DNA from 2 places in the Lactobacillus isalae genome. Region 1 is predicted to be linked to the other one. Evidence: predicted binding sites of a transcription regulator. Region 1 holds the regulator's gene; the other holds the start of a gene.

Evidence for each region. Region 1 encodes HrcA, which represses chaperone genes, less so after heat shock. Its sites were predicted from a motif close to TTAGCACTCNNNNNNNNNGAGTGCTAA; they were not measured.
Region 2: groES (co-chaperone GroES) is a predicted target of HrcA. The motif match lies at 14,637-14,663, and genes of this name have one in related genera.

The regions. Positions count from the first base shown of each region.
Region 1 is NZ_OX443569.1:451,350-467,561, reverse strand. It holds gene dnaJ (molecular chaperone DnaJ) at 1-196, opposite strand, end outside; gene dnaK (molecular chaperone DnaK) at 276-2,138, opposite strand; gene grpE (nucleotide exchange factor GrpE) at 2,156-2,734, opposite strand; gene hrcA (heat-inducible transcriptional repressor HrcA) at 2,746-3,804, opposite strand; partial or broken gene QM512_RS02180 (GyrI-like domain-containing protein) at 3,938-4,563, opposite strand; gene abc-f (ribosomal protection-like ABC-F family protein) at 4,581-6,086, opposite strand; gene ribF (riboflavin biosynthesis protein RibF) at 6,349-7,287, opposite strand; gene truB (tRNA pseudouridine(55) synthase TruB) at 7,300-8,193, opposite strand; gene QM512_RS02160 (ribosome-binding factor A) at 8,233-8,604, opposite strand; gene infB (translation initiation factor IF-2) at 8,635-11,280, opposite strand; gene QM512_RS02150 (L7Ae/L30e/S12e/Gadd45 family ribosomal protein) at 11,285-11,596, opposite strand; gene rnpM (RNase P modulator RnpM) at 11,599-11,895, opposite strand; gene nusA (transcription termination factor NusA) at 11,906-13,126, opposite strand; gene rimP (ribosome maturation factor RimP) at 13,146-13,622, opposite strand; gene QM512_RS02130 (PolC-type DNA polymerase III) at 13,730-16,212, opposite strand, start outside.
Region 2 is NZ_OX443569.1:58,783-74,994, reverse strand. It holds gene QM512_RS00400 (DEAD/DEAH box helicase) at 1-119, opposite strand, end outside; gene QM512_RS00395 (DHH family phosphoesterase) at 103-1,068, opposite strand; gene dinB (DNA polymerase IV) at 1,110-2,228, opposite strand; gene zwf (glucose-6-phosphate dehydrogenase) at 2,228-3,676, opposite strand; gene yajC (preprotein translocase subunit YajC) at 3,772-4,227, opposite strand; gene ruvB (Holliday junction branch migration DNA helicase RuvB) at 4,288-5,307, opposite strand; gene ruvA (Holliday junction branch migration protein RuvA) at 5,332-5,910, opposite strand; gene mutL (DNA mismatch repair endonuclease MutL) at 5,916-7,808, opposite strand; gene mutS (DNA mismatch repair protein MutS) at 7,814-10,387, opposite strand; gene QM512_RS00355 (ABC transporter ATP-binding protein) at 10,529-12,292, opposite strand; gene groL (chaperonin GroEL) at 12,563-14,194, opposite strand; gene groES (co-chaperone GroES) at 14,226-14,510, opposite strand; gene QM512_RS00340 (LiaF transmembrane domain-containing protein) at 15,120-15,878, opposite strand; gene QM512_RS00335 (LytTR family DNA-binding domain-containing protein) at 15,875-16,212, opposite strand, start outside.

The DNA of each region.
Region 1 (16,212 bases):
CATATTGAGCCCTTTTTTGCTTATCATGCAGAACCTCGTATGCTTCATTTACTTCTTTATATTTTTCTTCAGCGCCAGGTTCATGGTTTAAGTCTGGGTGATATTTTTTTGCCAGCTTACGGTAAGCCTTGTTAATGTCACTTTCACTAGCATTCTTATCAACACCCAGCACATCATAATAATCACGTTGTGCCATCTGAAAACTCCTTCATTCATAAAAGAAAAGAACTACAATCACGCAGTTCTTTTCTTGTTTGATTTAATTATAAATCTTTTTACTTGTCAGGGTCTACCTTATGAAAGTCTCCATCAACAGTTGAACCACCTTGACCGTTGTTTGAGCCATTATCATTGTTTGGTTGACCACCTTGAGGTCCAGCTTGACCAGCAGCACCTTGAGCACCGCCATTTTGTTGGTAAAGTTTAACAGCTAAATCTTGAGCAGCCTTTGATAAAGCTTCCTTCTTTTCTTTCATTTCATCCAAGTTGTTATCTTTTTGAGCTTTCTTCAAAGCATCTAAAGCATCTTGAACATTCTTGGTTTCAGTTTCAGGAACTTTACCCTTAGTTTCCTTCAAAGTCTTTTCAGTAGTAAAGATTAATTGATCTACTTCATTACGTAAATCAACTTCTTCCTTACGTTTCTTGTCTTCTTCAGCATGCTCTTCAGCATCTTTTTGCATCTTCTTGATTTCTTCGTCTGATAAGCCGGAAGAACTCTTAATGGTAATCTTTTGTTCCTTACCAGTACCCATATCCTTAGCAGAAACATTTACAATACCGTTCTTGTCGATATCGAAAGTAACTTGAATTTGTGGAACACCACGTGGTGCTGGTGGAATATCAGTTAATTCAAAACGTCCTAAAGTCTTGTCATCTGCTGCCATTGGACGTTCACCTTGAAGAACGTGAACATCAACAGCTGGTTGATTATCTGCTGCAGTTGAGAAGATTTGACTCTTTGAAGTTGGGATAGTAGTGTTTCTATCGATTAGCTTAGTGAAAACACCACCCATTGTTTCAATACCAAGTGATAATGGGGTAACATCAAGTAAAACGATGTCCTTAACATCACCAGAAATAACACCACCTTGAATGGCTGCACCTAAGGCAACAGCTTCATCAGGGTTAATTGAGTGGTCAGGTTCTTTACCAGCCCATTCCTTAACAGCTTTTTGAACTGCAGGAATACGAGTTGAACCACCATTTAAAATAACTTTGTCAATATCGTTTACGCTCAATCCAGCATCACTTAATGCATTGTCAAAAGCAACCTTAGTCTTTTGAACTAAGTCATCAGTCAATTCATCAAACTTAGCACGAGTTAAGTCAGCTTCAAGGTGAAGTGGACCAGCTTCTCCAGCAGAAATAAATGGAAGTGAAATGTGAGTTGATGAAACGCCAGATAAGTCTTTCTTAGCCTTTTCAGCAGCATCCTTTAAACGTTGTAGTGCCATCTTATCGTTAGATAAGTCAACACCATTTTCTTCCTTAAAGTTTTGGATTAACCAATCCATAATTCTCTTATCAAAGTCATCACCACCAAGGTGAGTATCACCATTAGTTGATAATACTTGGAAGACACCATCACCCAATTGCAAGATGGAAACGTCGAAAGTACCACCACCAAGGTCGTATACTAAAACTTTTTCATCATTTTCATCTTTATCAAGGCCATATGCTAAAGCTGAAGCAGTTGGTTCATTGATAATTCTTTGAACATTTAAGCCAGCAATTTTACCAGCATCTTTAGTAGCTTGACGTTGTGCATCATTAAAGTAAGCAGGAACAGTAATAACTGCATCAGTTACCTTTTCACCTAAGTAATCTTCAGAAAACTTCTTAATGTATTGCAAAATAAAGGCTGAAATTTCTTGTGGAGTATATTCCTTGTCGCCAACCTTAACTTTATAGCCTTCTTCACCCATATGACTCTTGATTGAAACAATAGTATTAGGGTTAGTGATAGCTTGACGCTTGGCAACTTCACCAACTTGAATTTCACCATTCTTAAAAGCAACTACAGAAGGAGTAGTACGGTTACCTTCTGGGTTAGTAATAATCTTAGGTTCTTTACCTTCAAGTACGGCAACTGCTGAGTTAGTCGTACCTAAGTCAATACCAATAACTTTTGACATATATGTAACTTCCTTTCTTATTGAGCCACTACAACCATTGCTGGTCTTAATGTTCTATCTTTATATTGATATCCTTTTTGTAAAACTTTAACTACGTGATCCTTTTGATCATCATTTTCGGCTGCAACAGTTTGAACAGCTTGATGAAGTGAAGGATCAAAAGTCTCGCCTTCGGCTTTAATCTCAGTAATTCCTTGATCTTTCATTGATTTAATCAATGAATCAAGAGTCATCTGAACACCTTTTTGTAATTGCTTAGCAGCTTCGTCATCTGCCTTAACAGCTAACGCACGCTCTAAGTTATCCATTGCTGGCAAAACTTCTTTAGCTAGGCTTTGAGACTCATATTTAATCAATTGAGCGCGTTCTTTTGCATAACGAGCCTGCATATTTTGAATCTCAGCTTCACTACGTAAGTATTTATCTTCAAGATCCTTATTCTTAGCACTTAATTCAGCAATTTCTTTTTCATAATCTCTTGTTGAATCTTCCTTAACTTCCTCTTTCGGAGCTGCTTTTGGATCTTTCTTTGGTGCCTTATCTGGGGTCACCTCGTCTTTTAAATCTTTTTCATGCGGAAACTCTTCTTTACTCACAGCTAACCTCCTTACTTAAATCTACCATAATAATCTAACAATTTCTTTGCTAGTTCATTCCTAAAATACTCGAGTAATCCGATCATCTGCGAGTATGGCATGTTAGTTGGTCCTAGTAGTGCAATTGTTCCTTTACCATATTTACCAACACTATATTGTGCAGTTAATAAACTATAATCTTCAAGTAAGTCTGACGGTAATTCTGACCCTAGTTTAACTTGAACTTTTGAATTAGAATCATTCTTTATTCCATCTTCTGGATTAAAACCAATTAAACTTGAAATAGCATCATTTTGGTCAATTAATTTATAGAGTGATTTCACTTTGGTTAAATCATCATTTTCATAATTACTTAAAAGATTGATCTGACCATCGACATACATTTGCTCGCTTGCAGCATCCTTAATAACATCTTGGAGCAAATCCAAAATTTCAGGTGCTGATCCTCCAGCAACAAGATGGTCGGCAATTCTCTTAAGCAATACCTCATTAATTGAACTCAACGATTTTCCAACTAATTGATCATTAATCAATCTAACTGCTTTTTCAATCTCTTCTCCATTAGTATGATGAGGTAAAGTATAAATTTGATTCTTTACGTTACCATCATCAGTTACTAAAATAGCCATTACTTGATGACTAGAAAGAGGAACAATTCTAAAACCCGTTACTTTAACAGAACGAGTCTCAGGTCCTGCAGCAAAAGCAGTATAGTTAGTTAAATCAGACAGAATCTTTGCAGCTTCTTGTACAATTTCATTAACTTGTTGAAAGGGTTGATCTAATTGATAAACAATTCGATTATAGACGGATGCTGGTATCTTTACCGGATTAATCAAATGATCTAAGTAGTAGCGATAGCCAGCTGTTGAAGGAATTCTACCACTTGAAGAGTGTGTCTTTTCAAGTAATCCCTGTTCTTCCAAAGCCGCCATTTCATTTCGAACTGTTGCACTTGAGACCTTGACAGGCAGTTGATTCATCACGGTCTTGGAACCTACTGGCTCATGTGTCTGAGTAAAGTCCATAATAATAGTCTTTAAAATAAGTTCTTGCCGTTCGGTCAACATTTTCTCGCCCCCATCATTAGCACTCTTCTTTCTCTTGTGCTAACAATTAATATGATACCATAACTTAGCAATTGTGCAAGTCGAGTGCTAATTAAATTTAAACAAAAAAGCAAGCTTCATTGCTTGCTTCTGATTACTTAATTGGTAGCCTAATTACAGTCTTACGCCGGTCTACTTTAGTCCGTCTTGGATCACTTAAATATATTTCATGATGGTATCTTGGATTTTGAATATCAAGCTGATAATTTTCTTTCTTAACAAATTGATGCATTTTTTCTATTGTTGCTGGCTCGTCATCATAACTGCCCCAATGCATGGCTTGAACACAAAGTCCTTCCTCATAAGAAAAAAACTTAACTTGTGAGAAATCTTTCTCTTTCTTTTCACTAGCTGCCTTAACTGCCCAATCAAATTCTTCTAATGTAACAAAGTCAGGCACTCTAATCATCGACATCCAAGAGAAATTTTCTTTATGGGCATAATCAACTTGTTTTTTATCCTTTGTCCACCACAGCCCTTCAAGTGGAGGAACAACATAATCAAAATAGCCTGGAATTTTATGATCTCCCTTCTTGCTCATCTTGATCCTATAAGCAAGTCCATAAAGTAGCTCTAAAGCTTTTTTATAAGCTCCATCTTCTTGATTAGGATCGCCATTTCCTGCAACCGCAATGTAATTTATTTTGGGAACCTTGATAATTTCAGGTCGCTTTTTTGGTAAATAAAGTTCTTTGAATTCTTTTTATAGTCAAATGCCATTTTTATTCTTTCTATAACTAATCTTTTATATTTAATTTTATTCTTTTATTTGCAACTTGACTAATGAAATACTCATCATGCTCTACTAATAGCATCGCTGGCCTAGTCTTTTTCAAAATATTGATTAATTGATCTTGGTTAAATACATCTAAGTAGTTAGCAGGCTCATCCCATAAATAAAAATCTGCATCTTCGACAAGCGATTTGGCAATTGCAACCCTCTTTTGCTGTCCCATACTCATTTCTTCAATTCTTGTATGAAAACTTTCTCTAGGAAAGCCCATTTTTTTAAGCATATTAAGCATCTGCTCATAAGACAAATGCTCTTTGTGAGCAAATTCTACTAAAGTGCCTGAATATTCAACAAAATTTTGTGGCAAATATGAAATTTTTAAGCCACTAGTTAAACTTAAAATTCCTTGATAATTTACATCTGCGCTTTTATTTAAAATGCTTTTTAAAAAAGTAGACTTTCCCGATCCGTTTTTACCTTCAAGAGAAACAATTCCTTGATTTTCGACAATTAAGTTTAAATCTTTAAATAAATTTTTATCTTGAACTTTCAGATCTAAATGCCGTGTTTCTAATAAAGTCGAATGATAATTTGGCTGAAAATTCATCTCTAAATCTGGTATAGATTCAACATTGGTCATCAAGCCTTTTCTGTCTTGAATGTCCTTGTTCATTCTTCTTTCAACATTCTTAGATCCTTTCATTATTTTAGCAGCCTTATGACCAAAAAATCCCTTGTTAATATCTGCATGAATTTCATTCTTATGCGCACTAGCTTTTTTATTATTTTCTGATTGAAGAGAATAGCCCTTGATTCGTTGTCTACTTTCATCTAGAGTCTTAATTTGACCACGAAGTTTCTCATTTCTCTGTTGGTTAAATTTATCTCGTTTTTCTTTAGTGTCTTCATAACTAGCAAAATTTCCTTGATATAAATGAATCTCTGTATTTTCAATTGCAAGGATATGGTCAGTTATTTGATTTAAGAATTCTCGGTCATGACTAACCACAATATAGCCGTTAGAATGATGATGCAAATATTCTACTACTTGTTTTCGTGACTCTTCGTCTAAATGATTAGTTGGCTCATCAATAAGAGGAAAAGCATCCCTATTAATAAAAGATAGAGCTAATAAAACTTTAGTCTGTTCTCCTCCGCTTAGAGTATTAAAGGGTTGCCAAATAAGATTAGTGTCTACTTTCATTAAATTTAACTCAAGCTCAAGTTCCCATTGATCAAATTGAACTTGTTCTTCTAAAGCATAAAGAGTCAATTGTTCCTTGTTTTTTACATTAAGAGGAAAGTAATTAAATTCAAGCTTAGATTGGATTGCTCCTGTTCCCTGTAATTTTCCTCGTAACAGATCCAAAAAAGTTGTTTTTCCTCTTCCATTTCTGCCAATAAGTCCTAGTTTCCAACTGCTATCCAAGTCTAAGTTTAAATTATTAAAAATATTTTCAATACTGTCAGAATATTTAAAAGAAAGATTTGAAATCTTAATGTTACTCATGTAATCACCTCACGAAAAAAGCCTACACTTTTGACAAATGTAGACTTTCTCCTCGTTAAGCAAAAAAAGAAGGTATCCCATCTACGTTTAATCTTGTCAAAAGTGCACAGTCGTTCCTCATAAAAGAGAAAATAATTATTAAAATTCAACTATGCTATTTTGCAAGATTAAAAACGCAATGGCGTAACCCTCTTTCATTAGATTTCAATTGATAAAAATATTTTATCACATTAACTATAAAAAGATAATGATAATTAATTAATTATTTTTCTAAGTCATAGAAATATTGCTTAATATTTCGTTTATCTTGATCTAATTGACGTGACAATTCTTCTATTCCAGAGAATTTTTTATTTGAACGCATAAATTTATACCAAGCTAAAGTTAAAGGCTTACCATAGGCTTCTTCGTCGAAATTGAAGATGTTAGTTTCAATTGTTAAGCCGTGGTTTGTTTTAAAAGTTTCATTATAACCAACACTAGTCATAGCATCATGCCATTTTCCATTTATTTTAGCCTTAGTTGCATACACTCCCTCAGCTGGTAAAACTTTTGCACCCGAAATTTCAAGATTAGCAGTTGGAAATCCTATTTTGTGCCCTCTTCTAAAGCCATGAACAATGATGCCGGAAGTTTCATAAGGCTGTCCAAGCAAGGCTGCAGCTAGTTCAACATTACCATGCTGAATCGCCTTTCTAATATAAGTAGAACTAACTTTAATCTTATCAATAGATTGCTTCGGCTCCACCATGATTTGAAATCTGTCTTGTGCAAATTTAGGAAGATTCTCTACATTAGCGATATCTTTTGGACCATAGGTATAATCAAAGCCAACTACCACAGTATCTGCATTGAGTTTCATAATTACTTGATCTACAAAGTCTTGAGGAGAAAGCTGACTAAATTCTTTAGTAAATTTGATAATAACTAAATAGTCTACTCCCAGCTTTTTCATCTTTTGCTCTTTTTCATGGGCTGTTTCTAAATAGACAAATTTATGATCATTTTTATATATTTCTTTAGGATGTTTATCAAAAGTCATTACCATTAGCGGTAATTGTTTTTCTTCTGCTATTAATTTAGCATCCTTAATAAGTTTCTGATGTCCAATATGCACCCCATCAAAAAAACCTAGTGTTAAGATTACCTTTTTATTCGTGATAGGTGCAGTAATCGGATAATCTAAGGTTATTACTTTCATCTTTTACTCTCGCTATTCATTTTTTAAAAGCATCATTTCTGGGCGATAAATTTTTCCTTGTCGCTGATAAATAGCCTTTATACGACCATTATAAACTAAAGCAACTTTAGCATAACTAGTATTTAATTTAATACTTGCTCCATTTGAAACTCGTTTAAATTGGTCCGGTGATATTTGAAGTTGAGGTAAATCAACGAAGAAACTATCTATTGGCTGAAGCCACTTTTCAGGAGTATCTCTTTCTGCTTCAATTGTTTCTAAATCTACTGCCTGGCTTAAATCATAGCCTGAACTGCTAGTTCGAGTGAGACTAGTCATTACAGCTGGTACTCCTAATTCTTCTCCAAGATCATTCACAAGAGATCTTACATACGTTCCCTTAGAACAACGTATTGCAAAATCAAAGCTTTCTGTTTTTTCTAATGGATCATATTCTGGATCTTGTGTTAGTTCATAGTTATAAACATTTACTTTTCTTTTAGGACGTTCGACCGGGATATTTTCTCTTGCATACTCATATAGCCTTTTACCGTTTACTCTTACCGCCGAATAAATTGGTGGCACCTGTTCAAGTTTTCCAGTTAACTTTTTCATTCCATCAATAATTTGATTACTCGTAAATGGCGTAACGATTTTTTCCTCAGCAATTGTTTTTCCATCTAAATCATAGCTATCAGTAGCACGACCAAACATTCCACTTCCGATATAAGATTTTGGCTTTTCATGCATTAATTCAATTAATTTAGTTGCTTGCCCGATTGCGATTGGCAAGACACCATTTACTTCAGGATCAAGCGTGCCAGCATGGCCAATTTTTCTAATTTGAAGTATTTTTCTCAATTTATAAACACAATCACTGCTCGTTACACCGCGTGGTTTATTTACTACTACAATTCCGTTTAGCATATACTATCTCCAAAATAAAAGACGCCTTTCGGCGCCTTTTTACTTATTTTTATTTTCACGTTCTTGATCTTGCTTCTTTACTTGGTTGATTAAATTATCAATCTTTGAACCATAAGCAACAGAAGTATCACGTTTAAAAATTAACTCAGGAACTTTATAAACAGTCAAAGTTTGACCAAGCAAGTGACGCATCATTCCTTTTGCTTTATCAAGTCCCTCAGCTACTTCCTTTTCCTTTGCTGGATCTTCCGTCAACAAACTGTAGTATACAGTTGCATATGATAAATCATTTGTACATTCTACAGCTGTGATAGTAAGATCACTCAAACGTGGATCACGAATATCTTTACGTAAAATCTTAGTTAACTCACGTAAAATTTCGCCTTCTACGCGACCAATTCTATGTTTCATAATTAAGCTCCTTTTTGTGAAAAAAGATGCCTATTTAACAGGTACCTCTTGCATTTCATATGCTTCAAGTTGATCGTCAACCTTGATATCGTTGAAGTTTTCAATTGTGATACCACAATCAAATCCTTGTTTAACTTCTTTAACGTCATCCTTGAAACGCTTAAGAGATGCAACTTTTCCATCATACTTAACAATACCGTCACGAATTACACGGATGCCAGAGTCTCTAGTAACATATCCATTGTCAACAAAAGCACCAGCGATTGTACCAATCTTAGATACCTTCCAAGTTTCACGAACAGTTAAGTTTCCAGTAACCTTTTCCTCGTATGTTGGTTCAAGCATACCCTTCATGGCAGCTTCAACATCATCCATAACCTTGTAAATGATGTTGTAGAGACGAATATCTACACCTTCAGTATCTGCTTGGCTCTTGGCAGTATTAGTTGGTCTAACATTAAACCCAACAATAAATGCATTTGAAGCACCAGCTAAAGTAACATCAGATTCATTAATTGCACCAACACCAGAGTGAATAATATTAACTCTTACACCTTCAACTTCAATCTTTTCAAGAGATTGTTGCAATGCTTCCGCAGAACCCTGAACATCAGCCTTAAGAACAATGTCAACTTCCTTCATGTTCTCTTTCTTCATTGTATCAAACAAGTTGTCCAAAGTAACATGTTGTACATTTTCACGTTGTTTTTCCAAGGCATTCTTGGCACGTTGTTCACCGACGCTTCTAGCAGTCTTTTCATCATCAAAGACAACTAACTTATCAGCTGCTTCAGGAACATCGTTTAAACCAGTAATTTCAACAGGAGTAGATGGGGTTGCCTTCTTAACTCGGCGTCCCTTGTCGTTAGTCATAACACGAACACGACCAAATGTGTCACCAACAACAATTGGATCTCCGACCTTTAATGTACCCTGTTGAACTAAGATATCGGCTACTGAACCACGGCCTTTATCAAGACGAGCTTCAATTACAGTACCAATTGCTTTTTGATCTGGGTCAGCCTTAAGTTCCATAACATCAGCTTGGAGTAAGATCATTTGTAATAATTCTTCAACATTCTTACCAGTCTTTGCAGAAATCTTAACAAAGATTGTATCTCCACCCCAATCTTCAGGAACTAAACCATATTTCATAAGTTGTTCCATAACATGATCTGGGTTTGCGCCTGGCTTATCAATCTTGTTAACTGCAACAATAATTGGAACACCTGCGCTCTTGGCGTGGTCAATAGCTTCAATTGTCTGTGGCATTACACCATCATCAGCTGCAACTACAAGAATAACAATATCAGTAATCTCTGCACCACGAGCACGCATGTTAGAAAAGGCAGCGTGTCCTGGAGTATCCAAGAAAGTAATCAAACGATCATCAATTCTTACTTGGTAAGCACCAATCTTCTGAGTAATACCACCAGCTTCATGTTCAGATACGTTAGTATGACGTAATCTATCAAGCAAAGTGGTTTTACCATGGTCAACGTGTCCCATAATTGTAACAACTGGTGGACGCTTTTCTTGATGCTTAGAAGCCTTTGATTCTTCCATTTCCTTAGTGTACAAAGTATCAATATCAGAAATATCTTCGTGCACCTTTTCTTCAGCTTCGATACCATATTCAGCTGCTAATAGTTCAATAGTATCTTTATCTAAAGATTGGTTTTGGTTAGTCATAACACCTAGCATAAATAGTTTTTTAACAATTTCTGCTGGTTCTCTATGAAGAAGTTTTCCTAAATCTTGAGCATTCATGCCTTCTTCATAAACTAATGTTTCTGGCAATGGACGTTCCTTTCTTTGGGTTGGTTGCTTCTTTACTTCTTTACTTTGATTAATGCGTTTGTTCTTCTTATTTCTACGGCGACGTGCTTTATCAGAATGTTCGCTTCTTTCACGTTCATAATCTGGAACTTCACGCTTCTTACGAGTAAAGTCTTTTTTACGAGTTGGCTTGGTTTCTTCTTTTTGAGGAGCTGGCACAACTGGTGCAATAGGTTCTACCTTTTTTACAGTAGGTCTCTTAGCCTTGTTTCTTGCTGGGGATGGCTTAATAATCTTAGGACCAACTGGTTTTTGTGAAGCTTGAACACGAGCTTTTACAGCTGCAGCTCCTTCGAGTTTTTCTTCTTTTGGCTTACGAGTATTTTCCACTTTTTTAACCTTTGATCTTTGAGGATTTTGTTCTTGATGCCATTTACGGCGAGAAGCTTCGGTCTGAGCATTTAATTCACTAGCTTCAGCTCTTTGCTTCTTTTTAAATTTACTTAACAAATCACGCGCTGCTGGCTTAGCAGAATTTTGTTTTCTTTCTTCACCAGCGCGACGTTCGTTTTGTTGCTTCTTAAACTTATTGTTTCTGTGTTTATTATTACTGTGACGGTTGTCGCGATCATCTTTATTATCACGGCGACGAATTGCACCTACAGAAACCTTTATTTTAGTTTTTTCTTTACGACTTGAATTTTTAGAATCCTTTTCAGTAGATGGCTTAGTATTATTAGCAGACTTAAAACTATCTACTAACTTAGAAACTTGCTTATCATCTAGGGAGGACATGTGGCTTTTTACATCAAAACCCAAATCTTGTGCCTTTTTTACAACAATTTTGTTTTCAATGTCTAATTCTTTCGCTACTTCATAAATACGCTTTTTAGCCATCAAATCACACTCCTTCGTTTAAATTCTTTATCATTGCCTTGCTGAAGCCTGGATCTGTAACGGAAACTAGTTTTCTTTCTTTTCCAAGAGCCTGCGTTATTTCGGCACTAGAAAAGATATCAACTAGTGGGATATCCTTTTTTCGCATAAGGAAATTAATTTTATCTTTAGTATTTTGACTAACGTCATTACCAATAAAAACCAATTTTGCTTGATTTTTACTTAAAGATATTTTTACTGCATCAAATCCAGTTGCTAATTTATCAGCTTTTTGTGCTAATCCAAGTAAATTTAAAGTTTTTTGTTTGTTTTGCAAAATTATTTATCACCAAACAATTCTTTTCTTGCTTTTTGATGATCAACATATGCATAAAGGTCATCATAAAAATCAGCTGAAACTTTAACACCCAAGCTTTTTTCTAAAACTTGATTCTTTTGTGCTTGAGCAATTTTATCAGGTTCTAAAGATACATAAGCCCCTCTACCTGACTTCTTTCCAGTTGGATCAACCGAGATATTTTTGTCTTTATCAACAACTACACGTACCAATTCTTTTTTAGGTTGCATAGTATTAGTTAATAAGTCCTTACGCATTGGAATTTTTCTTTTTTTCAAAGAAAGTCACCTATTCCTCATCTTTATCTGCATCATCATCTAAAGCTGAATCTACATCTTCTCCATTTGGAAATTCATCGCTTGGATCATCTTCAATTTGTTCAGCAATAGATTCTGGTGTTTCTTCACTTGATACTTCGTTATTATCAGTATCTTGATCTGCTTCGACGTCATCACCATCAGAATCAACAAATTCAACTTGAGATTCAGGTTTAATGTCAATCTTATAGCCAGTTAAACGAGCAGCAAGACGTACGTTTTGACCACGCTTACCAATAGCTAAAGATAATTGATAATCAGGAACAATTACCAAGGCATTTTTATCGTCTTCATCCCCGCTAAATTGAACCGCAATTACTTCTGCAGGATTTAAAGCATTAGCAATAAAGTCAGATGGATTTTCTTCGTATTTTACAACGTCGATATTTTCTCCGCCCAATTCATTAACAATATTTTGGACACGAGCACCTTTTGGTCCTACGAGAGTACCAACAGGATCAATATCTGGATCATTGCTCTTAACAGCAATCTTAGTTCTGTCTCCAGCTTCGCGAGCAATTGATACAATTTCAACAGTTCCATCATAAACTTCTGGAACTTCTTGTTCAAAAAGACGCTTTACTAAATCAGGTGCAGTTCTAGAAACAGTAATTTGAGCTCCTTTTGAATCAGAACCTACTCTAGTTACTAAAACACGAACCTTATCTTGAGGGTTGTAATTTTCACCTGGTAATTGATCGTTATGAGGCATTACAGCTTCTACATTTCCAATTTTCACATAAACAAAGCGATTATCGCGTCTTTCAACTGTACCTGTAACAATCTCGTCTTTATATTGAGAGTATTCACTAATAATGTGTTCTCTTTCAGCTTCACGTAAACGTTGCATGATTACTTGCTTAGCAGTTTGAGCAGCTAAACGACCAAAGTCCTTAGGTGTTACTTCAAAGCGAATCTCATCGCCAACTTCATAAGCACGGTTAATCTCAAGAGCATCTTTAAGACTTACTTCAAGACGGCTATCTTGAACTTCATCTACAACTGTCTTGATTGCGTTAACCTTGAAGTTACCCTTTTTTTCATCAAAAACAACTTCTACATTTTGAGCTTGATTATAATTCTTTTTATATGCAGCGACTAAAGCAGCCTTAATTGCATCAACAATAACTTCTTGCTTAATGCCTTTTTCTTTTTCTAAGGTTGCAAAGGCTTCCACCATTTCTTTAGACATAAGTTTTTGATCATCCTTTCTAAAATTCAACTGCAAAGCGACTAGATGCAATCACATTTCTAGGGATTGTTATTTCTTTGCGTCGTGTTTTGATCTTTACTTCTAAGACGATCTGATCTTGATTGAGATCTTTTAAAGTACCTTCAAAAGTCTTTTCACCATCAATTTTTTGATAAAGACTAACATGAATGTATGATCCTTTGGCGCGCTCCCAATCTTTTTCATTTTTGATTGGGCGCTCTAAACCAGGAGATGAAAGCTCTAAAATATACGGCTCAGGAAAAGGATCAGGATCTAATTCATCTAGTTTTTCTGATACCAATTCACTTAAATTTGCGATCTCTTCAATATCAATTCCGCCTGGGCGACGATCAACATAAATGCGAAGATAATATTGCTTCTTTTCCTTTACATATTCAACATCGACCAGTTCATCGCCTCGTGCCTCAGCTAAAGGCGTAACTACGTCTGCCACCAATTCGGTAACTTTTGTCAAATCTCTTCCTCCGTAATAAAAAGAGTGAGCATTGCTGCTCACTCGAATTTGCTATTCGAACTTCGTTCTTAGAATAGCATATTTACGGTTATTTGTAAATTATCACACTAAAATAGTGATAACTGGTTTTGATCTGGCATTCCTTCAAGAACACCATTGTTTTCAAAGTATTCCATAATTGTTTGTGATACTTTTCCACGAGTTGCAAGATCTTCCTTTGAAAGGAATTTTTGTTCTGCACGTGCAGCAACAATTTGTTTTGCAGCATTATCACCTAAACCTGGAACAGCATTAAATGGAGCCAAAATAGTATGATCATCAATAATCTTAAAGTCAGTTGCTTCTGATTCATTAACATCAACCATTTTAATTTTAATTCCACGCTCTAAACATTCATTGGCAATTTCAAGAACAGTAAGTAATGATTTATCCTTAGCAGAAACATCCATTCCCTTATCCTGAATTTCCTTCATTGCTGCTTTAACCGTGTTCTTTCCATGACTCATCGCTACTAAATCAAATAAATCAGCACGAACAGAAAAGTATGAAGCATAGTAAATTACAGGATAATAGACTTTAAACCAAGCAATTCTAAGAGCCATCAAAATATAAGCAGTCGCATGGGCCTTAGGGAACATATACTTAATCTTTAAACAAGAAGGAATATACCAGTCAGGGATCTTATCATTCTTCTTCAAGATTTCCATATTTTCATCACTAATTCCCTTACCGTGACGCACAGATTCCATTGTAAAGAAAGCAACTTCTGGTTTTACTCCCCAGTGAATCAAGTCCATCATGATGTTGTCACGACAACCAATTACGTTCTTTAGTTTGCAAGTACCGTTATTAATTAAATCTTCTGCATTTCCTAACCATACGTCCGTCCCGTGTGACAAGCCTGAAATCTGCAACAATTCTGAGAAAGTTGTCGGCTTAGTTTCTTCAAGCATCCCTCTAACAAATTTAGTACCAAATTCTGGTACACCTAAGGTTCCAGTCTTTGATTGAATTTGTTCAGGAGTAACTCCTAAAATTTCTGGGCTTGAAAATAGTGACATCACACCCGGATCGTCAGGTGGAATAGTTAATGGGTCAATTCCAGATAAATCTTGAAGCATTCTGATCATCGTCGGATCATCGTGTCCCAGAATATCAAACTTCAAAATATTATCGTGAATAGAATGGAAATCAAAGTGTGTTGTAAGCCAAGCAGCACTTAAGTCATCAGCAGGATATTGAACCGGAGTAAAGTCATAAATATCCATATCATCAGGAACCACAACAATTCCCGCTGGGTGCTGACCCGTGGTTCTTTTCACTCCTGAAGCGCCGGCAGCTAAACGGTCAAGCTCAGCATTTCTTAAATGCAATTCATTTTCATCTTCATAGTGCTTAACATATCCATACGCAGTCTTATCAGCAACTGTGGCAATAGTTCCCGCCCTAAATGAATTGTCAGGTCCAAACATAACTCGAATATAGTTATGTGCCACTGGCTGATAGTCTCCAGAGAAGTTCAAATCGATATCAGGAACCTTGTCTCCATGGAAACCTAAGAAAGTAGCAAACGGAATATCTTGTCCATCCTTAACTAAAGGGGTACCACATTTAGGACAATTTTTGTCTGGTAAGTCATAGCCAGAACCATATTCACCATTTTCAAAGAACTTTGAATATTTACAGTTTGGACAACGATAATGCGGAGCCAAAGGATTAACCTCAGTAATTCCAGACATTGTCGCAACTAAACTAGAACCAACTGATCCACGAGAACCAACTAAATACCCATCTTTATTTGATTTAGCAACGAGTCGTTGAGAAATCAAATAAATAACGGCATACCCATTTGAAATAATAGAATTCAATTCAAGCTCAATTCTATCTTCTACAATCTTTGGTAGTGGCTTTCCATATAATTCGTAAGCCTTATTGTAGGTCAGATCTTTCATTTCTTGATCTGCATTTTCAATATGTGGAGGATATAAACCACTCTTAATTGGAGCGATTTCTTCAATTTGATCAGCTAGCTTATTTGTATTCTCGATTACAATTTCTTTAGCAACATCTTCGCCTAAGAAACTAAAGGCATCAAGCATCTCTTGAGTTGAATAAAAATGTAAATCAGGTAAGTTTTTATTTCGATTAGGATTTGCTTTTTGAGCCGCTAATAAAATTTTACGATAAATTGCTTCGTGAGGTTCTACATAATGTGAATCTCCAGTCGCTACAACGGGCTTATTTAGTTCTTTACCAAGTTTATAAATATTCTGAATAATTTCATGTAACTCGTCTTCATCCTTAATCAAATCGTCTTCAATTAGTGTTTGATAAGCTGCTGGTGGTTGCACTTCAAGATAGTCATAAAAACGTGCCTTTTCTCTTGCTTCATCGTATCCCTTTTGCATCATTGAAATGAATACATCGCCTTGCCAGCATCCACTGCCAAATAATAATCCTTTATGGTATTTTCTTAGCTCAGACTTAGGTGTTCTGGGAATGCGGTAAAAGTATTTAGTACTTGCCAGTGAAACAAGTTTGTACATATTCTTTAAGCCCTCTTGGTTTAAAGCAAGAACACTCATATGAC
Region 2 (16,212 bases), 390 kb from region 1:
AGTGCTGGAATAACTGAAGCTTGTACTTTGGTTGGTTTTTTAAAATTAATTTTTTCTAGTCCAGCTTGTAATTTTGGACGAATTTTCTTGCTTTGAAATATACTACTTGTTTGTGCCATGTTCCTCATTGTATTTCTTAGTTACTTCTACTACTTCATCAAAGACTTGCTTTACTTCGTTCATATCTTTGGCATTGGCACCAGAGGCTAATGCATGGCCACCACCATCATGCTTTTCTGCTAAATGGTTAATAACTGGGCCCTTTGAACGATAATGAACACGGAAAGTACCATCCGGCTTTTCAACAAAAACATTCCAAGCCAAAACATCTTTAATTCTACCTGGAGTTGAAACTGCCACATTTGCTTGATCGTCAGTTAATCCCATTTTCTTCAAATCGTCTTGCATTAAAATTGTGTATGCTGCTCCAACTGGATCAATTTCCATTTTATCCATTGCCAAAGCTTGTAATTTTGCTTCGTCAAAAGTAACGTCCGCAATTTCTCTCGCAATATCAGTAATGTTAATTCCTGTTTTAGTTAATTCAGCTGCTACATCGAAAGTGTGAGCTGAAGTTTCAGGATACATGAATCTACCAGTATCACCCACAATACCTGCATACAAAGCTGCTGCAACTTCCTTAGTTATTGGCAAATTTTCTGCTTTTAAGAAATCAAAAATGATTTCAGAAGCAGCTGGTGCATCTGGATCTACGTAACTCATATCCGCATATGGATCAACATCTGGGTGGTGATCAATCTTGATTAACAAGTCACCTTTATCATAATTTTTGTTAGAGATACGTGGAGTATTTGCTGTATCAGTCGTAATTACCAAAGCGCCCTTGTAGTCTTCAGGTGTAACCTTATCCATTTTGTTAATCCAAATTAGGTCACCTTCGTCATTCTCACCAGCACAAAGGATCTTTTTATCTGGAAAAGCTAATCTTAATGATCTTGCTAAACCAGCTTGAGAACCAATAGCATCTGGATCAGGACTAGTGTGACGGTGCAAAATAATTGTTGGATATTCTTTTATTTTTTCATAGATTTCATCAAAAGTTGCCATTAATTTTTCTCCTCAATTTTTCTTAATTCATTTTATCATTATTAGTTTTCAAAAATATCTAACGATAAATTTTCAACTGGATGTTCTTCAAAATCTGTTACGGTAAGACCTAAAAGTCTAATTCCTGTTGAAAGCATACTTTTTTCTGTTTCAAATAAAGCACGCCCCGTGTCATAAATAACAATTTTATCATTAGTTCCCTGTTTTAGCTTTCGCCTTTTGGTAATAGTTTTAAAGTTTACATCACGAACCTTTAGAACTACACAATTTGCAAGGAAATGTCGCTTTTTCAGCCTAGCCTCAAGTTCACTGCTATAAGCTCTAAGTCTAGTTAGAGCTTCATTTTCGTCAAATAAACTTTGATTAAAAGTTCGCTCAATCCCAATTGATTTACGATTTCTTTCAGAATCAGTTACTACTGTACGCAAATCAATCCCATGAGCATGCTGAGCAATCAAGTAACCCATCCGATTAAATTTCTTAATTAAAATCTCTGTTGGAATTTTTCTTAATTCTGCCCCAGTATAGACTCCCATTTTGGCCAATCTTTCCTGCGTTTTAGGTCCAATTCCGGGAAACTTTTCGATTTTTTGTCTTGCTAAAAAATCAAGCGCACTTTCTGGGCTAATTACTGTTCTACCAAATGGTTTAGCGTATTCCGATCCCATTTTGGCTAAAAACTTGTTGTAAGACACGCCAAATGAACTCGTTAATCCAATCTTCCGGTAAATTTGTTCCTGAAGAATTGTAGCTATCCGAACTGGATCATCCAAATGAAGCTTATTTTTAGTAACATCTAGATAAGCTTCATCTAAAGCTACCGACTCTACTCGATCGGTCATTTGATGCATCAAGCGATGAATTTCAGCAGATACAGCACGGTATTTTTCAAAATTAGGTTGAATAATTACTAATTTTTCTGCTGGTATTAACTTAACCGCCTTAGCTGCCGGCATAGCCGAATGAACACCATACTGTCGGGCAATATAATTGGCCGTTGCAACAACACCATGTCCTTTATTTTTTTTAGGATCGCCACCAATTAAAACAGCTTTATCTTTTAAATTAGGATTGTCGCGAATTTCCACTGACGCATAAAAAGCATCCATATCCAAGTGAATAATTTTACGGCTAGTATTATTTTTAGGCAGTAAGTCCATTAACGGTAAATCCAGTGTTCACTATCTTTTTCAAAGATATGATTACTTGATTCAGTACCAAATTCATCACTTGGATATTGTTCAAGCTGCTTAATGTCTTTATTTTCTTCTTGCCATGCATCTTCAACTGCATCAACAAATTTCCAGTATTGCTTTAGTTCTGACCAATGAGTGAAGTTAGTACGGTCCGCTACAAAGACATCATGAAGCAATCTTTCGTAACCATCTGGAACTTGATCCATTTCTTCTTTAGAGAACTTATAGCTAAGATGCTCCCTTCTCAAGCCCTCAGAAGTAATTTTTTTACCGTTAATCGTGAAGAAAATTTCGCTTCTTGGATCAATAATAATTGAAATATTATTCGAGTGAGCATTCCCATATAAATTATTCATATGATGAAGCACAATATCAATTCTAGAAACCTTGTCCTTCATCTTTTTACCAGTTCTAAAGTAAATTGGGACACCAGCTACAGGACCTTTTTTGAAGTTAATTTCTCCAGCTACAAAAGTTTCTACCTTAGAATCAGGAGCAACTTGATCTGTCTTTAAGTACTCTACTTCATCATCACTAGCTAGATATTGTCCGCGTGAAAAATGTTTCTTGACCATTTCTGGAGTTGGAATTACCAAGCTATCTAACAACTCCTGCTTTGCTTCATGTATATGATCGGAATCAAGGGCTTTTGGTTCAGGCATTGCTAAGAGAGTAATAATTTGGAAAATATGATTCTGTACCATGTCTCGCAAAGCACCAGAAGTTTCATAGTAACCACCACGAGTCCCTACGCCCAAGCTTTCCGCAAGAGTTACTTGCATATTTGCTATGTATTTTTTGCACCAAATATTATTAACAATTGGATTCGTCATTCTAAGTGGCATAATATTTTGAACCATTTCTTTGCCAAGATAGTGGTCAATACGGTATACCGAATCTTCATTAAAACTTTCGCCAATTTCTTGATTTAATTTTTCAGCAGAGGCTAAGTCATGACCAAATGGTTTTTCGATTACCAAACGATTAAAGCCACTACCAACTAGTTTTTGATCGTTAATGTGAGTTGCAATTGTACCAAAAAATCTTGGAGCCATTGCCATGTAGAAAATACGATTTCCTTGAGCTTGATACTTATCATCAAGTTTCGTAGCTAATTCTTTTAAGGCAATATAGTGATCCGTATCAGTTACATCGTGAGATTGGTAATAAAAATGTGAAGCAAAATCCTTAGCATCGTGTTCATTAAAGTTATCGCAACTTTCTTTAATTGCTTCGACAACTTGTTCTTGTAAATATTCATGGCTCCATGGTCTTCTGGCCGTACCAATTACAGCAAAATGATCGTGAATCAAGCCTTTTTGATATAAGTTAAATAAAGCTGGATAAAGCTTTCTATGAGCCAAATCACCTGAGCCACCAAAAATAATCATGACAACTGGAATATTTTTCATTCTAACTACCTACCTATAAAATTAACTTTACCAATTTCTATTTTACAATACTAGCTAAGACAATAAAAAAATAAAAACGTCCTTGCGGACGTTTTTTATTTTTCTTCAGAATCAGTATTTTCAGTTTTATCAGAAGTAGTTGTCTCTTCTGGCTTACTGTTTTCAGCGGTCTTGTCTTCAGTTTCAACTTTTTCTTCTTTTGCTTCGTTAGATTTAACATCTTGAACAGGAGCTGCAGCAGTTGGAAGCACACGACGAATAGCCATTCTTTCAAATGTTAAGAAAATTCCATCTGCATCAATAACAACAGTCTTGTCGCTATCATTAATTGAATCAACTTTACCGTGAAGACCATCAACCATAATTACTTGATCGCCCTTCTTAAGTTCAGACATCATCTTCATACGTTCTTGTTGTTGCTTCTTTTGTGGCTTAATCATTGAGAAGTAGAAGAAAACAAAAATTGCAATCATTGCAATAATCATAAAAATGTTATTCATACCAGCTGCACTTTGTGCTAAGAAAAATGTATTCAAAGTATTACACCTCATTATTTTTATTAATTAACTTTCAAACAATAATTATACCGTATTTTTAGCTTAACTAAAAACTTACTCTGCTTTTTTTGGTGGATATCCTAATTGTAAATAAGCTTTTTGCGTAACGCTTCTTCCTCTAGGAGTTCGAGTAATAAATCCCTTTTGAAGTAAATATGGTTCATAAACTTCTTCAATTGTATCAGTATCTTCACCAACATTAGCTGCAATAGTCTTAATGCCAACGGGGCCTCCGCCATAATTTTCAATCATCATTCTTAAAAGTTTTCTGTCGGTTTGATCTAATCCTTCATCGTCAACTTCTAATAGATGAAGTGAATGTTTAGTAGTTGCTAAAGAAATAGCTTCTTCGCCCTTCACTTCAGCAAAATCGCGAACTCTTTTTAGCAAGCGATTAGCAACACGCGGCGTTCCACGAGAACGACGTGCAAGTTCAATTGCTGCTTCAGGATCAATCTTTGTATTAAAGACTATACTAGACCTTTGAATTATTTTTTCTAGATCAGCTACAGAATAGTACTGCATATGTTCAATAATTCCAAAACGATCTCTTAAAGGTGCTGATAACTGACCAGCCCTGGTAGTTGCTCCAATCAAGGTAAAAGGAGGTAGGGGGACATGGACAGCATGCGTTGTTTGTCCTTCTCCAACAACAATATCAATATAAAAGTCTTCCATTGCTGAATATAAAACTTCTTCAACAGGTTTGGCTAGTCGGTGAATTTCATCAATGAATAAGACATCCCCAGGATTTAATTCTGAAAGAAGTGCTACTAAGTCTCCCGCTTTTTCGATCGCAGGACCTGACGTACTCTTTAACTGTACCCCCATTTCATTAGCAATTACAAAGGCTAAAGTAGTTTTACCTAAACCAGGGGGTCCATAAAGCAAAACATGGTCTAAAGCTTCATCCCGCTGCTTAGCAGCCTTGATGTAGATTTTCATCTCGCTTTTAACCTTATCTTGTCCAATATATTGAGCTAGTAATTGCGGACGCAACGAAAGTTCAATCGTTTCATCTTCTTCACTGCTTTCAGCGCCTATAATTCGCTCTTCATCGTTCACATCTTTCACTTCCTTGTCATAAACTAACTAATTTTATTTTTTAAGCAATAACGATAATGCTTCCTTAACATAACCGTCTGCCGTATTTTCAGGCAACTTTGCAAGCTTTGGTGTAATTCGATCAACTTCTTTTTGCGTATAACCCAAAGCAACTAAAGCAAGCAAAGCATCTTGCAGACTTGGTGAAAGATCAGCACTTGGAACAGCTTTCTTCACATAATTGCCTAATTTTCCTTTTAAATCTAAAACAATTTGAGAAGCGGTTTTCTTCCCCACTCCAGGAAAGCGAGTTAAGTATTTTACTTCTCCATTTTGAATTGCACTAGCTAAAGAATCAGTATCTTCAGCAGCCATAATTGCCACTGCTGATTTAGGCCCAATTCCTGAAACGCTTAACAATTTTAAAAATAATTCTTTGTCTTCTAAAGATAAAAAACCATATAAAGTAATTCCAGTATCTCTGACTACTTGTTCAACAAAAATAGTTGCTGGCTGATTTTCTTGGTAACTATAGGGAGTGGGACAAAGAATCTTATATCCAACTCCATTTACATCTAAAACTACATAAGCTGGATCGATTTTTGCTACTATTCCTTTGAGATATTCAAACATTTTACCTACTCATCTTTTTTAAACATTTTATTGAGATCATTCTCACTCAATTGGACAATGATAATTTTACCCTCAAAATCCTGATATGGATCGCTACTATTTCTCAAATTTTTCAATAATTCTTGAGCTTCAATTGGATTTAGCGTCATTCTTCTTAAACTTTGTCTTCTTGTTATTTCACCGGCAATCTGGGATTTAAGTTTGATAGAATCTTCTCCATTTTGATTTAGATATAAATCTAAAATCATCCGCACATTCTTTTCTACATCTGGTTGAAGCCAAAGTGGATAAGTTCTTAAAATCAAACTATTTTGACCAAAATCTTCTAAAAATAGTCCTAGTTCTTGGAGATTTTCCAAATTTTCTTTTAATTTCAAATAGTCTACATTACTAAAGTCTAAAATTAACGGACTAAGCAAGCCTTGTTGAGAAATGTTTTCACCATTTAAATCTTGAAAAATCTGATCATATGCTAGTCGTCTATAAGCTGAAATTTGATCAATTAGGTACAGATCTTCGTCATGACGAGCAATTAAATAAGACTTTGTTTGTCCTAAGTAAGTTAATTCAGGAAGATTATTAGCTAAGATTTCATCGCCAGAAGAAATAATGCTATCATCTTTTCCTTGAATATCCTTTTCTTCATCAAATGGACTCAGTTGCACTTGCTTATTAACATTTTCATCCCAAGTTGGGGTAATTACATATTTATCATCGTTCCGTACCTTATCCAAACTAACAAAAGTAGCAGCTGTTTCATGAACTTCTGCACTTTTGTCAGCTTCAACTTGTGGTGTAAATTCAACTGGACGAGCCGTATTAACGACATCTTTATTTAAATTAAATTTTAATTGATCAATATTTGTTGATTTTTTAGGCGTTAATAAATTATCTAAACCTGAATCAATCTGACTATTTTCTTCTAAGGCTTCTGAAATGCTAGTCGTTAATAGACGCTCTAATTCTTGTTCTTTAGACAAACGCACTTCTTGCTTAGTCGGGTGAACATTGACATCCACTAACAGTGGATCAAGTTCAATCTTTACGACAGCGATTGGGTAGCGGCGCGGTCTCAGCTTACTACCATAGCCAGCAATAATTGCTTGAGTTAAACGATAATTCTTTATATAACGGCCATTCAATAATAAAGAAATAAAGTTTCTACTTGAACGTGTAGTATTAGGATCAGAAATCAAACCCGTGATCTTAAAATCAGGGCTGCTACCCTTTAGTACGTCCATTTTTTCAGCAAGCTGACGACCATAGATATTCGCGATATCTTGTCTTAAGTCATTACGTCCGTTGGTTTTTAATAAAATTTTACCGTTATTAGTTAGAGTAAAAGCAACATTCGGATGTCCTAAAGCAAGTCGATTAACAATATCAACAATCTTTAAAATTTCAGTTCTTTCAGAGCGTAAATATTTGAGCCTAGCTGGTGTATTAAAAAATAGATCACTAACCGAAATCTTTGTTCCCTTTGGTGAAGCAGCATCCTCTTGCAATTTTTTCTCGCTTCCAGCAAAAATTGCGCGAATGCCGCCCAAATTATCGCTACTTGTAGTTACTTCAACATGAGAAACTGCCGCAATTGACGCTAAAGCTTCTCCGCGAAATCCTAGGGTAGAAATATTGAACAAGTCTCTCTCAGTTGCAATCTTACTTGTTGCATGACGAGTAAAAGCTAAATCAATTTGATCTTTTGCAATTCCGCTCCCATTATCTTGAACTGTAATTTGCTTTAAACCAGCATCAATAAAATCAATTCTAATCCTGCTACTACCGGCATCAAGGGAGTTTTCACACAATTCTTTAACAACACTAGCTGGTCGTTCAATAACTTCACCAGCAGCAATTTGGTTAGTTAGTTCAGGTGAAAGTTCATGAATTTTACTCATGATTATTAGTCCTTATCTTTCAACTCTTGCTGCCACTGAGCTACAAGTTCCATAACTTGCAAAGGAGTTTTATCAGCAAGATACACATTTTGAATGTCATCCAAGACATCTTTTTCATCATCTGAAATTGCAGGTGCACTTGCTTTCTCAGCAGTAAAGAGATCAAGCTGTTCGCTAGCTGGCTGTAACTCTCCCGCTCCCTGCTGTTCTAGTCTCTTAAGCATCGTGGTTGCTTCCCTTAAAACCTTATGGGGTAAGCCTGCCAATTGAGCAACGTGGATACCATAAGATTGATCAGCTGGACCTGGCAGGATCTTGTGCAAGAAAATCAACTTACCATTTTCTTCGGTTGCTCCTACGTGAATGTTCTTTAAGTGATTCAATGTTTGGTCCAAGTCAGTTAATTCATGGTAGTGAGTCGCAAAAAGCGTCTTTGCACCAACTTTATCGTGAAGATATTTTACGATTGCTCCAGCTAAGGCCATTCCATCATAAGTAGCAGTGCCTCGTCCAATTTCATCAAATAAAACTAATGAACGTTTTGTAGCATGTTGCAAAGCATCATTGGCTTCACTCATTTCTACCATAAAAGTACTCTGACCAGAAATCAAATCATCTGCTGCACCAATTCGAGTAAAGATTTGATCAAAAATTGGTAAAGTTGCACTATCTGCTGGCACAAAACAACCAATTTGCGCCATGATTGCAATCAAAGCCATTTGACGCATATAAGTAGACTTACCAGACATGTTTGGACCGGTAATCAAGAAAATATCAGTATCTTGATCCATCTTTACATCATTTGGAATATAGCTACCGGCAGTCATAACTTGTTCAACAACAGGATGGCGACCATTAACCACATTAATTTCCTGTTTATCAACTGCAAAGCTTGGACGGACATAATTATTTTGTTCACTAACTGTCGCAAAATTTGTTAAAACATCTAAACTAGCAACTTGCTTAGCCAATTTTTGTAAGGCAGGAATATACTTTTTAACATCTTCTCTTAGCTTTACAAATAAGTCATATTCTAAACCAGTCGACTTAGCTTCAGCTTCTAAAATTAATGATTCATGTTCCTTTAAGTCAGGCGTGATATAACGCTCTGCATTAGTTAATGTTTGCTTTCTAGTGTAGCGATCAGTTGGCACTTTATCTTTATTAGAATTCGTAACTTCAATATAGTAGCCAAAGACCTTATTGTATCCAACCTTTAAATTGTTAATTCCAGTTACTTCACGCTCATGACTTTCCATTTCCGATAGCCATTTTTTACCGTTATTCATGGCATCCCGATAGCGATCCAATTGATCTGAAACACCTTCTCTAATTAAGCCACCTTCTGTGGTTTGAAGAGGAGGATTATCCACAATTGTGTTGATAATCAAATCATGAATTCCCTTTAATGGGTCAATTTGCTTAGCAAAGTTTTGCAAATGTGGATTATTTGTTTGAAGCAGAGATTCCAAAATATCCGGAATTGCACCTAAAGAATGAGCTAATTGCAACATTTCCCTTGCATTAACTGAGCCAAACGCAATTCGTCCAGTTAATCTTTCTAAATCATACACACCCTTTAAGCTGTCGATAACTTTTTCACGTGTGAAATAATCATCAAGAAGCGCTTGAACCATTTCTTGTCGGCGATTAATTTCGCTAACTGATAAAAGCGGACGTTCAATCCAAGACTTAAGTAATCTGCCTCCCATTGCCGTACTTGTTTTATCTAAGAGCCAGAATAAAGAGCCCATCTTCTTAGAAGTCTTAGCTGACTTAATCAACTCTAAATTTGTTTGCACAGTATGAGACATCTGCAAGTATTGCGTAGGTTCATAGCTTTGTGCAACTTGTAAGTGGGCTAAGCTGCGCTTTTGCGTTGAAAGTAAGTAGGCTACTAATTGCTTAGTTGCCTTAATTTCTGCGTCATCAGTTAAGTTTTGCGCTACATAAGAAATTTCTGCATGTTCACCTTCTACTTCAACCGGTTCAGAAACAGTAATATTAGCCTTCTTTAAAAAGTCCTTGTTTACGTCAGTTAGATGCCCGTTATATACAACTTCTCTTGTTTGGAGGGATAATAATTCGTTTGCGACACCTTCAAAGTCAGCTAAGTGTGTGGAAAAAGTTTCCCCAGTGGATAAGTCACTATAAGCTAAACCAAAGCCAGAATTTGTGGAGATAACAGAAGTTAAATAGTTACTATCTTTTGCCTGATCAGGTCGCTCTTGCATCATGGTACCTGGCGTAATTAACTGAATAATTCCGCGCTTAACCATCCCTTTAGCTTTCTTTGGGTCTTCAAGTTGTTCACAAAGCGCTACTTTATATCCCTTTTCTACTAAAGTATTAACGTAAGTATCCACAGCTAAATGAGGCACACCTGCCATTGGAATTGGATTTTTAGTTTTGTTTGAACGATGAGTTAGGGTTAATTCCAGAATTTGTGCACCTTTGATTGCATCATCTTCAAATAATTCATAGAAATCGCCCACACGATAAAACAAAAACGCATCGGGATATTGTTCCTTAATCTCGTAGTATTGCTTCATCATTGGTGTCGTATCTTTTTTTGCCATTCGTTACCAAATATCCTTTCTTCCAAAAACCTATGTTCTATTATAACGTAAAAACTGATAAAAAATCTTAACTGTTAAAACGCAAAAAAATTCTCCATGCCTGCTTGCATGAAGAATTTAATTATTTATCAAAATTTAATCTTACAGATATGCATCTTTCTGTAAGTCGTACATTTCTTTATATTTTGGATTAGTATGCAACAAATTATTATGCGTATCAAACCCGCTAATTTTTCCACTATCTAAAAATAGCACTTTATCAGCAAATCTAACTGCTGACAAGCGGTGAGTAACAAAGAAAATCGTCTTTTTATCATTTTCTTTCAAAAAGCGTTGATAAATTTCCGCTTCGCTCTTAGCATCTAAAGCTGCTGTGGGCTCATCTAAAAATTCAATATTCCCATTGGCATACAAGTCTCGTGCCAAAGCTACTTTTTGCCATTGACCACCGGACAAGTCAGTTCCATTTTCGAAATCCTTAGCCAGCATCGTATTCAGATTAAGATGATCATTAACTAATAAATCACCTAATCCAGCTGCTTTAAGAACATTATTTACCCTATCTTTATTGAATGAATATCCGGTAATCACGTTTTCTTTAAGCGTTAATTTAAAGCGAGAAAAATCTTGAAAAGTAGCTGATAGATTTTTATGCAAGTCGAAAATATTAATGTCTTTTAAATCATAGTTATCAACAGAAATTTTTCCATTAGTCGGGTCATAAAAACGCATTAATAATTTTACCAAAGTAGACTTTCCCGACCCATTTTCTCCAACAATTGCAACTTTTTCTCCACTTTTAACTGAGAAACTAACATTGTGCAAAATCTCAGTATCAGAAAATGGATAAGTGAAGGATAAATTCTTAACGTTAAGATTCTCGAAATCATCGGGGAAATTTTGCGTACCATTTTCAAAATTATCTTGATACTTAAGAAAATTAAAGTATTTTTCAATCCACAACAATGAGTCATATAGCAAACTACTATCTTCCACTACTCGCGCCATGCTAGTAGAAATATAGCCGATCACTGAAACAAACATCAATAAGACGCCAACTTCTAATGCACCTATTCTTACTGAATTAGTAAACCAATAAAAACCATAGCCAAACACTCCGACAGTTAATACAACAAACAGTGAACTAGTCGCAAGTTGCTTTTTACGAATTTGATTAACATCTCTTTTAGTTTGTTCAAATAAGCTTATATACTTTTCAATGATCTTTTGAAACATATTAAAAAGTCTAACTTCTTTAGCATCCCTGCGATCAAGCAATAGTCCACTGTAGTAGTGCAAATACCTAGCGTTCTTGCTTCTTTCAACCATTGTTTCAAATGACTGTTGTTGGATACGATAGTAAGAAATACTTTGTGGTACCATGACTACTAATAAAAGCAAAGCTAGCCACCAATTGTATCGTGCCAGATAAATTAACATAAAAGCTAGCGTTAGAAATGATTGCAAAACCGATACACCAAAAACAATTAAATTAACTGGACGCCAGCTTGCATCATCTCTGAGCATTTGTAAATCGTCAAAATACTTACTGTCATCAAAAATACTGATCGATTGTAAGTCCGCCGATTTTTTCATCAAGCTAATATTGATAAAACCTGTTAATTTATCAGTTAGAACTCCTTGAACCATTGTCGAAAGGGATGGTAAAAATTGTTGAAACGCAGTAGCTACAATCCAGACAATGATCATTTCCATAAATGGTGAATGATTAGTAACTTGATCAATTACCTTTTGCCCCGCTGCCACAGCAAGTAGAGGAATTACTGCTTGAAGCGGCGCAAGTAATAAGACACACGTGGCAACTAAAGGGGCTGATTTGAAGAACAGACGATAAGTTCTAGTTAATTCTTTGAAGTATTGGTTTAATTTTTGTAAATGTTTCATTTTGCCTCCTCGATGAACGGATTTAACAAAATGAAATTTAATTATTTTCCGTTCATCTATTATCTAGTGATTTGTATATTTTGATGTGCGTCTGATACTACCGTAATCATCTTTTCATCCTCCTAAATATAATATTTTTATTAAATTATATCATATAAACTTATTTTAAAATTAATCATTTAATAATTTATGCAAAAAAACATCTCGTAATCAATTAAATTACGAGATGTTTTTAGTCTATTTAATTATTAAATGTAACTAAATTCTAAATTACATTCCCATACCCATACCTGGGTTTGGAGCTGCAGGAGCTTGGTTCTTGTCATCTTCTGGAGCGTCAGCAACAACGGCTTCAGTAGTTAACAATAATGCAGCAATTGAAGCAGCATTTTGAAGTGCTGAACGAGTTACCTTAGTTGGGTCGATGATACCAGCCTTAACCATGTTTTCCCACTTGTTAGTTGCAGCATTGTAACCAACTTCTGGGTCTTCATGTTCTAAGTGGTCTAAGATAACAGCACCATCTTTACCAGCGTTTTCAGCAATTTGACGTACAGGAGCGCCTAAAGCTTTCATAACAATCTTAACACCAGTTTCTGCGTCTTCGCTGTCACCCTTAACAGTGCCTTGGATGGACTTCATAACATCAACTAATGCAGTACCACCACCAGCAACGTAACCTTCTTCAACAGCGGCACGGGTTGCATTCAAGGCATCTTCGATTCTGTACTTTCTTTCCTTTAATTCAGTTTCAGTAGCAGCACCAACCTTGATAACAGCAACACCACCAGCAAGTTTAGCAAGACGTTCTTGTAACTTCTCACGGTCAAAGTCTGAAGTAGTATCAGCAATTTGCTTCTTGATTTGGTCAACACGCTCTTCAATAGCTTCTTTAGAGCCAGCACCTTCAACAATAGTAGTTGAATCCTTAGTTACAGTAACCTTGCCAGCCTTACCTAATTGATCAATCTTAGTGTCTTTTAATTCAAGACCTAAGTCTGAAGAAATTACTGTACCACCAGTTAAGATAGCAATATCTTCAAGCATTGCCTTACGACGATCACCAAAGCCAGGAGCCTTAACAGCAACAACATTGAAAGTACCACGAATCTTGTTCAAAACAAGAGTTGGTAGAGCTTCACCATCAACATCGTCAGCAATGATTAACAAGCTCTTACCTTGTTGAACAATTTCTTGTAATAATGGCAAAATGTCTTGAATGTTAGAAATCTTCTTGTCAGTAATTAAGATGTAAGGATTGTCTAAGTCTGCTTCCATCTTATCATTATCAGTTACCATGTATTGTGATAAGTAACCACGATCGAATTGCATACCTTCAACTACTGAAAGTTCAGTATCAATACCCTTTGATTCTTCAATAGTGATAACACCATCGTGACCAACTTTTTCCATTGCATCTGCAATTAAGTTACCAACTTCAGTTGAAGCAGATGAAACAGAAGCAACTTGGGCAATTTCGTCTTTAGTACTTACCTTGTGACTAATCTTGTGCAATTCATCAACAGCTGCCTTAGTAGCAGTTTCAATACCACGGCGAATACCAACAGGGTTTGCACCAGCAGTAACGTTCTTCATACCTTCACGAACGATAGCTTGAGTTAAAACAGTAGCAGTAGTAGTACCGTCACCAGCAATATCGTTAGTCTTTTGTGCAGCTTCAGAAACAAGCTTTGCACCCATGTTTTCAAAGTGATCTTCTAAGTCAATACTCTTAGCAATAGTAACACCATCGTTAGTAATGTCAGGAGCACCATAACTCTTTTCCAAAACAACGTTTCTACCCTTAGGTCCCAAAGTTGTCTTAACAGTGTCTGCTAATTTATCAACACCCTTTAATAGTGAGTGTCTTGCATTTTCAGAAAATTTAATGTCTTTAGCCATATTTATATGCCACCTTTTATTTCAAATTTAATTACTTAACGACAGCTAATAAGTCGCTTTCACGAAGTACTAAATACTTTTCGCCTTCGTACTTCAAGTTAGTGCCAGAGTATTTATCAAAGAATACTGTTTCACCTTTTTCAACTGACATAGGAATTAAGTCGCCGTTTGCGTTGCGCTTACCAGTTCCTACAGCAATGATTTCGCCCATTTGAGGCTTTTCTTTAGCGTTAGAAGCCAGGACAATGCCTCCAACTTTTTCTTCTTCTTCGTCTTTAACTTTAACGATCACGCGATCACCAATTGGTTGTAACACGTTAGTCCCTCCTGTACATATTTAATCTATAATTACATTACTTAGCACTCATATATCATAAGTGCTAACTTACAATTACGATAGTACATTGTTTATAAAAGAAAAGCAAGTATTTAGACGTAAAAATTAGCACTTTTCTTACTCGAGTGCTAAAAAGTGCTAATTTACTTAGATATTTGTTTGAGGAGATGATGCCAATGGTGTAACACCTATTGCCTTGATTCTTGCTGAAAGGAAGTACACTTTGCTTGATGGTGGCCTTACTTGGCACTGTCATTGCTTTAGTCAGTCTCTTGGATTGTCTTGTTCTTGTTTTAATAAAACTTGCAAAAGATTTAACGGAGTTAGCAAAAGCTGTAAAACGACTGATAAAGGCTTTCCACGATTTGTGGAAGAAAAAATAGAGCAAACAAAAAAAAGCCGCTCCATAACTTTTGGTCGAGTTTGATAGCGACTTTTTAGTTTGCAATTAATCTTTACCACCGCACTTTTAGCGGCTTGTACTTTAGAGAGCTATTCCCAGTAGCTCTCTTTTTATGTACTACAAGTATTTGTTTACTACAAGTATTTTACAGCAAATTAATTTTTACTTCAAATTAGAGTTCTATTCTAAACTCTTTTAACGGTAATATCTCCCATATTAGCACGTCCTTGAAGCACTAGTATTGGACCATTTGTTGGTTGATCACCATCAATAGTGAAATCGACAAATTTCCGTTCAAGTCGATTATCAACTCGCCAAGAAGTTGGAATATAGAAATTCAGATCTCCCATCGACATATTAATATTAGCAATTACTTCATCCCCAGCAGGCTTAGCTGAATCAAGATATACATCAACATCCCCCATTGAAACATTCACAGTCACCGTTTCTAAATGTTGTGAATGAACATAACGTGCAGTAGAAGACATCTTTTCACTAATTACAATATTGTCACCACTATCTGAACTAGTTGTGTCCGAAAAAACATGCTCAGCCTTAAACTTATGTGGAGCCTTCAAGTCTGACCAATTAGCGTCAACCTTCTCGCCATTGATAATCACAGTCGGCTTCCAGCTTTTTTTGAAAATCAGTCTCAGCCCTCCCCAAATTAAAAATGCAGCTAAAAGCACTGTCCAAGGAACAATCTGTTCAATATGAAGTGGTTTTGCATAAATAATTAATAAGAATGCAATTGAAAAAATACTGCCTCCTAAACTTTTATTAACTAATGATGTAATCAAAGTTGCTCCAAAAACTACCGTCCAAAAAATTGCCCAAAAGCCTAATTCTAGTGGCATCAAGTGGAGCTGATCTAAAACTAAAAATGCAGCTGCCGCAAGCAAGCCTAATCCCCAAAGAACTCTTCCAAAACTGGCCTTTCTCATGATAATGCCCTTCTCTCTTTTAATCTCTCGTTCAAATCTCGGTAATATCTTCTAGAAACATAGACAGTTTTATACGAATCATGAAACTTAATCTGACAATTAGAAATCGACTTAGTAACAGCATAAATTTGATCTAAATTTAAAATTGTCGATTTCGATACTCGCATGAATTGTCCACTTAATAAGTTTTCTAGTTCATACAATTTGTACTTAACAAAATATGCATTCCTAGTTGTATGCGCCATTACTTGCTTAGCATCTGTTTCAAAAAAGAGAATATCGTTAATACTTAAATAATAGGAAGTATGGTCCATCATCCCTTCAATTTGATCAG